One region of the Solibacillus sp. FSL R7-0668 genome, then DNA from elsewhere that is predicted to be linked to it. Evidence: predicted binding sites of a transcription regulator. Region 1 holds the regulator's gene; each other region holds the start of a gene.
The links. Region 1 encodes CtsR, which represses protease genes until heat stress. Its sites were predicted from a motif close to ATGGTCAATAAAGGTCAAACA; they were not measured.
Positions count from the first base shown of each region.

Region 2: a site for CtsR is predicted at 1,402-1,422, ahead of MKX47_RS03495 (ATP-dependent Clp protease ATP-binding subunit). Genes of this name have one in related genera too.
Region 3: a site for CtsR is predicted at 1,797-1,817, ahead of clpP (ATP-dependent Clp endopeptidase proteolytic subunit ClpP). Genes of this name have one in related genera too.

Region 1 is NZ_JBBOUU010000001.1:3,884,659-3,887,844, reverse strand. It holds gene MKX47_RS19545 (globin-coupled sensor protein) at 1-1,247, opposite strand, end outside; gene MKX47_RS19540 (acyltransferase) at 1,426-1,638, shown strand; gene MKX47_RS19535 (DUF4870 domain-containing protein) at 1,765-2,070, shown strand; gene MKX47_RS19530 (CtsR family transcriptional regulator) at 2,246-2,710, shown strand; gene MKX47_RS19525 (UvrB/UvrC motif-containing protein) at 2,723-3,186, shown strand, end outside.
Region 2 is NZ_JBBOUU010000001.1:771,312-774,497, reverse strand. It holds gene MKX47_RS03495 (ATP-dependent Clp protease ATP-binding subunit) at 1-1,383, opposite strand, end outside; gene MKX47_RS03490 (Crp/Fnr family transcriptional regulator) at 1,546-2,250, shown strand; gene MKX47_RS03485 (metal-sulfur cluster assembly factor) at 2,304-2,612, opposite strand; gene MKX47_RS03480 (prolyl oligopeptidase family serine peptidase) at 2,674-3,186, opposite strand, start outside.
Region 3 is NZ_JBBOUU010000001.1:3,222,692-3,225,877, reverse strand. It holds gene whiA (DNA-binding protein WhiA) at 1-628, shown strand, start outside; gene MKX47_RS16065 (HPr family phosphocarrier protein) at 737-994, shown strand; gene clpP (ATP-dependent Clp endopeptidase proteolytic subunit ClpP) at 1,114-1,707, opposite strand; tRNA gene MKX47_RS16055 (tRNA-Arg) at 1,892-1,963, shown strand; gene MKX47_RS16050 (Zn-dependent hydrolase) at 2,515-3,186, opposite strand, start outside.

The sequences.
Region 1 (3,186 bases):
TGTGTAAGACCTGTAATAACGGACGTAATTGAATGAATATCTGCATTTGTCTTTTCGTATTGTGTTCGGATTCCGGACACCGCTTCGGCAATGGATGTGAACGAATCGGCTAAACTTTTCTGTGTATCAACGCTCATTTTTACTTGCTCGTCTACACTTGAAACAGAGGCAGACATTTGAGAAATATTGATCTCTGTTTCATTAATTAAGTGCGACACATTTTGAACGGCATTTTTTGTTTCTTCTGCGAGCTTACGGACTTCCTCTGCTACAACAGCAAAGCCCTTTCCGTGTTCGCCAGCACGTGCAGCTTCAATCGAGGCATTTAAGGCCAATAAGTTTGTTTGGTCGGCAATGCCTGTAACGAGTCCTACAATCTCCGCTATTTTTTGAGAAGACTCGCGTAGAGTAATCATCGAGGTTTCGAGTGTATCGACGCGGTTTAATATCGTCGTCATAATGGCGGTTTGATTCACTAAATACGTCGTGCCTGTCGTTGATTTATCTTCCGTTTCAGCCACGAGATGGAGCCCTTCTTTTGTATTTGTGGCAATTTCTTCGGATTGATTGACGATTTCCTGTAGCGAGCCATTTGTTTCGTCACTAATTTGATTGAGTTCCTGAGCTGTTGTTTGAATACGATCGATTAAACGTAATTTAATATCTTCTGCCTCTGTACGAATGCGTTGCTCTTCCATTTCGTATGCTTCAATAACTAGCTGCTGCTCCAAATTAATCATTTTAGAAAAGGCATTGATTGCTTTAGCCATTTCATGAGGAGGCATTTTAATTTTTTCGATGAATGAGATAAACGTACTCATCAATGATTGGAACGAAGCAATATACCATTTGGATTGCAAGCCAATTCTTACATGAACTTGTGCAATGGTTTGGCGTTCCATAATGTAATTCGCATCAATTTGACATTTAAAAATCCCCTCCAAATGTCGATGGAGCGTAATTTTTAAGCGCTCAATTTGTGTGGTATTTTTTATAATCGTTACTAATTCTGGACTGAGTGTAATCGCTTCATAAAACTGATCTACCATAACAGGAATGATCTCTTGTGCATAAGGCTCGAGCTGCTTAATAATTGCTAAATCATCCGTTGTTAGATTTAATACTTGGAGTTGCCGCTGTAATGATGGATAATCCGAAACGTCTACATGTGTTTTTGGAGCATATTTTGTGTTATCCAAAAAAGATGGATGTGATACTTTCGATGATTTTGAAAACCAATTGACCATAATACCCCTCATTTCGTGTGTATTTCACATTAGTATAGTACTATTTTTTGAGAGAGATAGCAGTAATATTTTAGTATAAGTTCAAAATTTGCCGAAATTTGTCTTTCGTTTTGGAGCATTGTATGATTAACAATAGATAAAAGATGCTATCAATTTGTAGAAAAGGACGTTGAAAAAAATGAAATTTCATAAAGGGCGTTTGAAATTTGTCTTGCCAATTTCTTTAGGAGTTGCGATTGCTTCTTACATTATGCTAGTGAATAACTTCCGAGAGGTAGGAAGTCGTGATCGTATTTTCATCGTAATCGGTGCAACGATTTTAACCGCTGTGATTTCTTATTTCTTATTCCCGCAAGAGGGCGATAATCCAAATGATCGCGGGCCGTACTAAATTGCTTCAACGCACATTGTTATAATAAATCTTGGGTATAAGAAACCTAAGATTTTTTTCGATTTATGAAACTTTAGTGACATTCATGCGTAAATAAGGTAACAAAAAAAGTGAGGTTGATTTTAAATGGAATCCAAATGGTCAAAAGTGATTATCCATGCGAGTGCGTTTTTCGCTCCGTTTTTAGTACCGATTCTATTTTTCTTAATAAGTTCTGAGGACAATGTAAAACGTATCGCGATGCAAGCGTTATTATTCCAAGTGATTTTTGGTATTTTCATTGCCATTGCCATCATATTTACTTTCCTTTTAATTGGTTTACCATTCTTAATCGTATTTTTAGCGATTTTCTGGATTGCTCCGATTATTGGGATTATCAAAGCTTTATCAGATCGAGAGTGGAATTATCCGATTGTTGGACGTTGGGTTTAATAACAAGGGGTCTGTCTTAGATTTATTTCTTAGGCAGACCTTTTTTACATTTTGAGGATTTATTATTGTGAATTAGGGCAAAGTGTTTTGAGAGTGATTATTTGAAATCAAAAAACAGCTATTGTATATTTAAGTCAAAGATAGTCAAAGTCAGTTGTTGAGAGGTGAGGACAGCATGAGGAATATATCTGACATAATTGAAGGGTATTTGAAGGAAGTTATTGAATTAAATGGACAGGGACACATTGAAATAAAGCGTAATGAATTAGCGAAGCAATTTGCTTGTGCACCTTCACAAATCAATTACGTCATTAATACACGCTTTACAACAGAGCATGGTTATTTTGTAGAAAGTAAGCGTGGGGGTGGCGGTTATATTCGTATTTTGCGTGTAACGATCCACTCCAAGAAAAACTTATTAGACGAAATGGAAGAGCAAATTGGCGAAACGATTGCACAAACAAACGCGGAACGCATACTTTACCGTTTATTAGACGAAGATATTGTCAGTGAACGAGAGGCAAGTATTATGAAGGCTGCATTGGATCGTACAACATTACGAATGGGTTTACCAGTGCGTGATGAAGTGAGAGCCCGCATATTGCACGCAATGCTACAAACAATTTCTTTTGAAAAATAGAGGTGTTTTAACATGATATGTGAACATTGCAAACAACGCCATGCGAATGTAACAGTGACGCAAGTGCAAAACGGGCAACAAATCGAGCGGCATTATTGCGACGTATGTGCTGCCCAATTCCACCCGTTTCAATTCGAAATGAAAGAAGAGCCCGCATCCTTACAGCAGCTCATGACGAATTGGTTTAATTTTGTGCCCATTATTAAAAAGGAAAATGTAGCGGGAAGCACAGCAAAAACAAAGGCATGCCCAACATGTGGTACAACGTATCGTCAGTTTTTAAAGCAAGGGAAATTTGGTTGTGGTGATTGTTATCGAACCTTTAGTGAGCAGCTCCCACAATTGCTGGAAAAAATTCAAGCAGGTACAAAGCATGTGGGGTATGTAGAAGAAACGCACTCAAAGGAAAAAATTAATCAGCAAATAAGTGAACTCCGCTTATTACAGCAACAGGCGATTACAGAAGAACGCTTTGA
Region 2 (3,186 bases), 3.1 Mb from region 1:
TCCTAAGAATAAGAAGCTACCAATTGGTTTGTTTGGGTCTTTAATGCCCGAACGCGCGCGCCATACTGCTTCAGTTACATAAGTTACGGCCGCTTCTTGACCAACGACACGCTCATGCAATGTATCCTTCAAACGCAATAATTTTTCACGTTCCCCTTCTACTAATTTCGTTACGGGAATACCTGTCCAACGTGAAATAATTTTGGCGATTTCTTCTTCCGTTACTTCCTCACGCAGCATACGATTATCTTCCGTTTCCTTCAACTGTGCCTCCAGCTGTGCAACCTCTTGTTCGAGTTTTGGAATTTTACTATATTGTAGCTCCGAAGCCCGTGCAAAGTTACTACCAGATAGATAAAGGTCATCACGCTCTGCTTCTAATTTTTTCAGCTCATCTTTTTTATCACGCACAATTTGCAAGCCATTTTTCTCTAGCTCCCATTGCTCTTTCATAGCTTTCATCGTTGTTTCTAGCTGATCAATTTCACCCGATAACACTTCAAGACGTTTTTTACTTGCATCGTCTTTTTCTTTTTTCAATGCTTGCTGTTCAATTTTTAATTGTGTTAAACGACGCATCGATTGGTCAAGCTCCTGCGGCATAGAATCAATTTCAATCCGAATCATGGCACAGGCTTCATCGACTAAATCAATCGCTTTATCTGGTAAGAAGCGGTCCGTAATATAACGATCTGCTAATTGTGCTGCCGCGATAATCGCACGGTCATGAATACGCACACCACGGTGATGCTCCTCGAAACGGTCTTTAATACCCCGTAAAATCGACACCGTATCTTCAATCGAAGGCTCACGTACAAGCACTTGCTGGAAACGACGCTCCAGTGCTGGGTCCTTTTCAATATACATGCGGTATTCATCTAGCGTTGTCGCACCGATACAATGCAATTCACCACGTGCCAGCATTGGCTTTAACATATTGCCAGCATCCATCGCGCCATCTGTTTTGCCTGCACCAACGATTGTATGAATTTCATCGATGAATAAAATAATACGGCCCTCCGATTCCTTCACTTGCTTTAATACAGCTTTTAATCGTTCCTCGAATTGTCCTCTGTACGATGCCCCAGCAATTAACGCACTCATATCTAATTCATAGAGCTCGGCATCCTTTAAGCCTTCCGGAACATCACGACGTACAATTCGCTGTGCCAATCCTTCGACAATGGCCGTTTTACCAACACCTGGCTCCCCAATTAATACCGGATTATTTTTTGTTTTGCGGGATAAAATACGAATCACATTCCGAATTTCTTCATCACGACCAATGACTGGATCCATTTTGCCGTTTTTCACTTGTTCGATTAAGTTGCGCCCAAATTGCTCTAATGGTGGGCGATTGTCTTGTGTTTGATTAAATTGCATAAACTGCACCCCTTTAAAAGTTTGACCTTTATTGACTAATTTTATTATAGGTCAAAGTTAGTCAAACATCAAATAAATACACTCAATGTTCAACAATAATTTTCCATTTATATGTTACGATAAATTGGATATTATATGTAAATTAGTATTCCCTAAAAAGGTGTGAGGACAATCGAATCAACTACTACATTACCTATAACGATCACGACTTTCTTTCAAACGAAAGGCATACTATTAAAAATAGAAAAGGGGATGCCTCTTTTTCAAGAAGGTAGCCTTGCCGACCAACTTTACCTTATAAAAAAGGGCAAGATGCAAATTAGCAAAGAAACGGAAAGCGGAAAAGAGCTAGCCATTCGGATTTGTGGCGAGCATCGTTTACTTGGCGAAACGGCTGTTTTTTGCTGCAGTACCTTTCATACGACTACCGCTAAAGCCCTGATGAATACCGAACTATATGCGCTATCACGCGAACGATTCGAAAACTACTTGCATACGGAACCACCAATCATGACCGACTATTTAAAATGGCTCCAAATCGAGCATATGAAAGATCAAAGCCGTTTACGTGATTTAGTATTACACGGCAAAAAAGGCGCACTTTATTCCACACTTATTCGTTTAGCTAATACGTACGGTCAGTTTCACTCACCCAATGAAGTGACCATCCAACTTGCTTTAACGAATACCGATCTTGCCAATTTGTGTGCGACTAGCCGAGAAATGATCAATCGAATGCTCAGTGAATTACGCAAGCAGCAAGTGCTCGATATTGAAAAGGGCTATATGACGATTCGTGATTTATCGTTTTTAAAACACAAAATCGAATGTGAGGACTGCCCGCTTACCGTTTGTCGTATCGATTAAAAAAAGACCACGATTTCTTCTATTATAAAATAGAAAAATCGAGGTCTTATTCATTAGCGAATTCCTAATGCCATTTTTGCGTAGCGTGACATATTATCTTTAGACCATGCAGGCTGCCATACGATATCAACCTTTACTTCCTTAACTTCAGGAAGCTCACTTAACGCTGTGTTTACCTGATCCACAATAACAGGACCTAATGGGCAACCCATTGATGTTAGGGTCATCGTAACCGTCGCTAAACCTTCATCTGATAAATCGACATCATATACTAAACCTAAGTTTACAATATCAATACCTAACTCAGGATCAATAACATTTTCTAAAGCACCTAGCATGCTGTCTTTCATATCTTGATCAATCGCCATTTTGTGTTTCCCCTTTCGAAATGGTGTTAACGTTTATCTTATCAGAACTTAGGTTTTATGCCAAACGTTGTGCAATAAATTGCGTCACTTGCAATACACCAGCCCGCGAAACTGCGTGACCAGCCTTCTCTTCTGATAAATAAGTGATCGATGTTCGCAGCTCATCCGATAGCCCATCATAAAAGTCACGGCTCATTTGATAAGGCACAACGGTATCGCGCATACCATGCCAGAAAATAATCGGCTTATTACGCCACATTGCGCTATGATCTTCCATATTAAATTGACTGAGTAGCGCCAATAAATCTGTCTGTTCTTGCTGTGACATCGGGAAATCAATTTCACGCTGTACCATGTCTTCCACTTGATACAGTGCTAATTTTGTAAAGCTTGTCGTTCCCATACAAATACCGGCAGCTTGCACCCAAGGATATACCGCTAAACAGCCCGATGTCACAATACCACCCATCGATGTTCCGGCGATGCCAATTTTACCGCTCGCTACATAATTTTTTGCCTTGAGCTGCTCATAAACAATATGTACTTCTTTCACAGATTTTAAAACAAT
Region 3 (3,186 bases), 660 kb from region 1:
TTCCTTTGAGTTCAATCATACAATTGCCCAAACCATCATTCCGAAAAATAATCAGCGCCGTGCGTATTTACGTGGTGCATTTTTAGCGGGGGGGTCAGTGAATAACCCCGAAACATCTTCGTATCATCTGGAAGTTTATTCGCTTTATAAGGAGCACGGGGAGGCGTTGGCTGACCTGATGAACCATTTTGATTTGAATGCGAAAACGATTGAACGTAAAAAGGGCTTTGTCACCTATTTAAAAGAGGCTGAAAAGATATCAGATTTTTTAAATTTAGTAGGTGCGACATCTGCCATGCTCAAGTTTGAGGATGTGCGAATTGTCCGTGATATGCGAAATAGCGTCAACCGTATTGTCAACTGTGAAACCGCTAATTTAAATAAAACAATTGGCGCGGCATTACGTCAGGTTGAAAATATTCGTTTTATTGACAACGCAATTGGCTTAGATCAGTTGCCAGAGAAACTGCGAGAAATTGCGCGCTTACGTGTCGAGTATCAGGATGTTACATTGAAGGAACTAGGTGAAATGGTTTCAACAGGTGTTGTGAGTAAATCAGGCGTAAATCATCGCTTACGCAAAATCGATGAAATTGCAGACGCACTTCGCCGAGGCGAGCAAATATAGTAAAGCAAAGTTTTCGAAATATGGTATTCTATTGTTGTTCTTTTCCGCCAATTTCGATAAGATGAAGTAAATAAGGTGATGTACGGTTGTGAAAGGGAGTATTTCAAAATGATCGAAAAACAAGTAGAGGTCAAGCTAAAATCAGGTTTACAAGCAAGACAAGCTGCACTATTCGTCCAAGAGGCGAATCGTTATAAAGCAGATGTCTTTTTAGAAAAAGGTACGAAAAAAGTAAATGCCAAATCGATTATGGGCATTATGAGCTTAGCTGTCGCAAAAGGTACGACAGTGACGCTAAGCGCAGATGGGCATGATGAAGAAAAGGCGATTCATGCGCTACAGCAACTAATCGAAAAAGCAGACTAATTTTTGAAAGCGTAAACATAGAGATGTTCGTGAACTAAATTCATGTGCATCTTTTTTTTTTATAAACATTTCTTTACGCAAAAAAAGCGGCAGAATTGCTCTGCCGCTTTTATTGGAGATTATTTTTTAAGTTGGTTACGATCGTAGATTTTGTCGATTAACCCGTATTCTTTTGCTTGCTCAGCAGTCATGAAGTTATCGCGGTCTGTGTCACGCGCTAATGTTTCATAATCTTGACCACTGTTTTCAGCCATAATTTTGTTTAATTTTTCACGTAAGTATAAAATACGTTTTGCTGCGATTTCGATTTCAGTTGCTTGACCTTGTGCGCCACCAAGTGGTTGGTGAATCATCACTTCGGCGTTTGGTAAGGCAATACGCTTACCTTTTGCACCGGCAGATAATAAGAAGGCACCCATTGATGCAGCCATACCGATACAAATTGTCGATACATCAGGCTTGATGAAGTTCATTGTATCGTAAATCGCCATACCAGACGTAATTGAACCACCTGGAGAGTTGATGTATAGGTAGATGTCCTTATCTGGATCTTCAGCTTCTAAAAATAAAAGCTGTGCTACGATTGAGTTGGCAACATTATCGTCGATTGCGCTCCCTAATAAAATGATACGGTCTTTTAATAAACGTGAATAAATGTCATATGCACGTTCGCCGCGGTTTGTTTGTTCAATAACTGTAGGAATTAAGTTCATTGAAAAAATCCTCCCTTTGTTAAAGCCTATTTTCGTATACCTTTGCTGAATTTGGAAAGTGTTTCAGCTGTAAACCTATCATACACGTATTAGTCAGTTATGGTCAAATATAAAGTCTGATTTTTAATAGTTGAAATCAAACAATCCCCTTTGTATAATGAGAAGGTCGTATATTTATGATGATGCCCTCGTGGTGTAATGGATAGCACGTAAGATTCCGGTTCTTGAAATGGGGGTTCGATTCCCTCCGAGGGCGCTTTTTCAATCGACATACCTCACTAATTACATCTTCCTTATACAGTTAATCGTTAAGGAATTAGTTAACATCAACACATTTCCCGCACATGTATCACTTAAATGCAATAAAATTATTTAAAACAGAGAGTCTTTTGTATGAATAAGAAATAATGCTTGAAAAATGTGACGAAAATTACAACATTATTAAATGTTGTGTTTTATTGCAAGGCTAAATAGAAGAAGGTTCACCCCAATTTGTTTAGCATTTATTATCATGTCCTTTCATGGGCACCATTTTACTGTTTTAATATACTTTTAATAGCTGTTGTAAAAGAGAAATGGTCGTTTTACTTTTTTACAACGAAGAATGAAGTTTTACTGGGATAAAAAAGATTCACTGTACCGTTTCTTTTTTATCCCTAATTCATTCTTTCCAATAACAATTTATTTAAACCAATAATATGAAAATCTCAAAACGGTTTCAAAAGCATGATGCTGACGAAATCGTTTTTTTTTTTGCGTAAAAAAATCCGTCTTGTCATATTGGGCAGGACGGATTGTTGGGATAGCTTATAGGGCATTGGCTGAATTTGCTTGTGAAACGCTATAATTGGCTACTTTTAGAACAGCATTTACGAGCACATCGGCCCCTTTTGAGCAGTCCTCATAGGAAGTTAATTCATCTTCGCGGTGGCTATAGCCTTTTACACTTGGGACGAAAATCATAGTAGACGGGATATATTGTGCGATGAACTGTGCATCATGACCAGCCCCACTAAACATCCGGTGTTGAGAATAGCCTAATTCTTCAGTACTTGCTGCAACTGCCTGAATGATGTCAGGTGCAAAATAAACCGTATCGCGATTCCATAATTTCGTATAGGCAAGCTGACAATTTTCAATTTCCTTTGGTAAATCAAAGATAATTTGCTCCACTTGTTGAATAACAGTAGGGTCTTGATGGCGGGATTCTAATGAGAACGTGACATGACTTGGAATGACGGTGTGAATATTCGGATAGGCATTGATTCGACCAATCGTATAGACGAGATTCTTAGGAAGCTGCTTTAATTTATTTTGTAGGATCGAAATAATTTGCATCGCGGCAAACATACTGTCCTTACGCATCGAAATCGGAGTGGTACCTGCATGATTGGATTCGCCAGTTAACGTAATGTCATAACAGACCATCCCAAGAACACCTTCTACAACCCCAATTTCCTTGTTGTAATGCTCTAATAC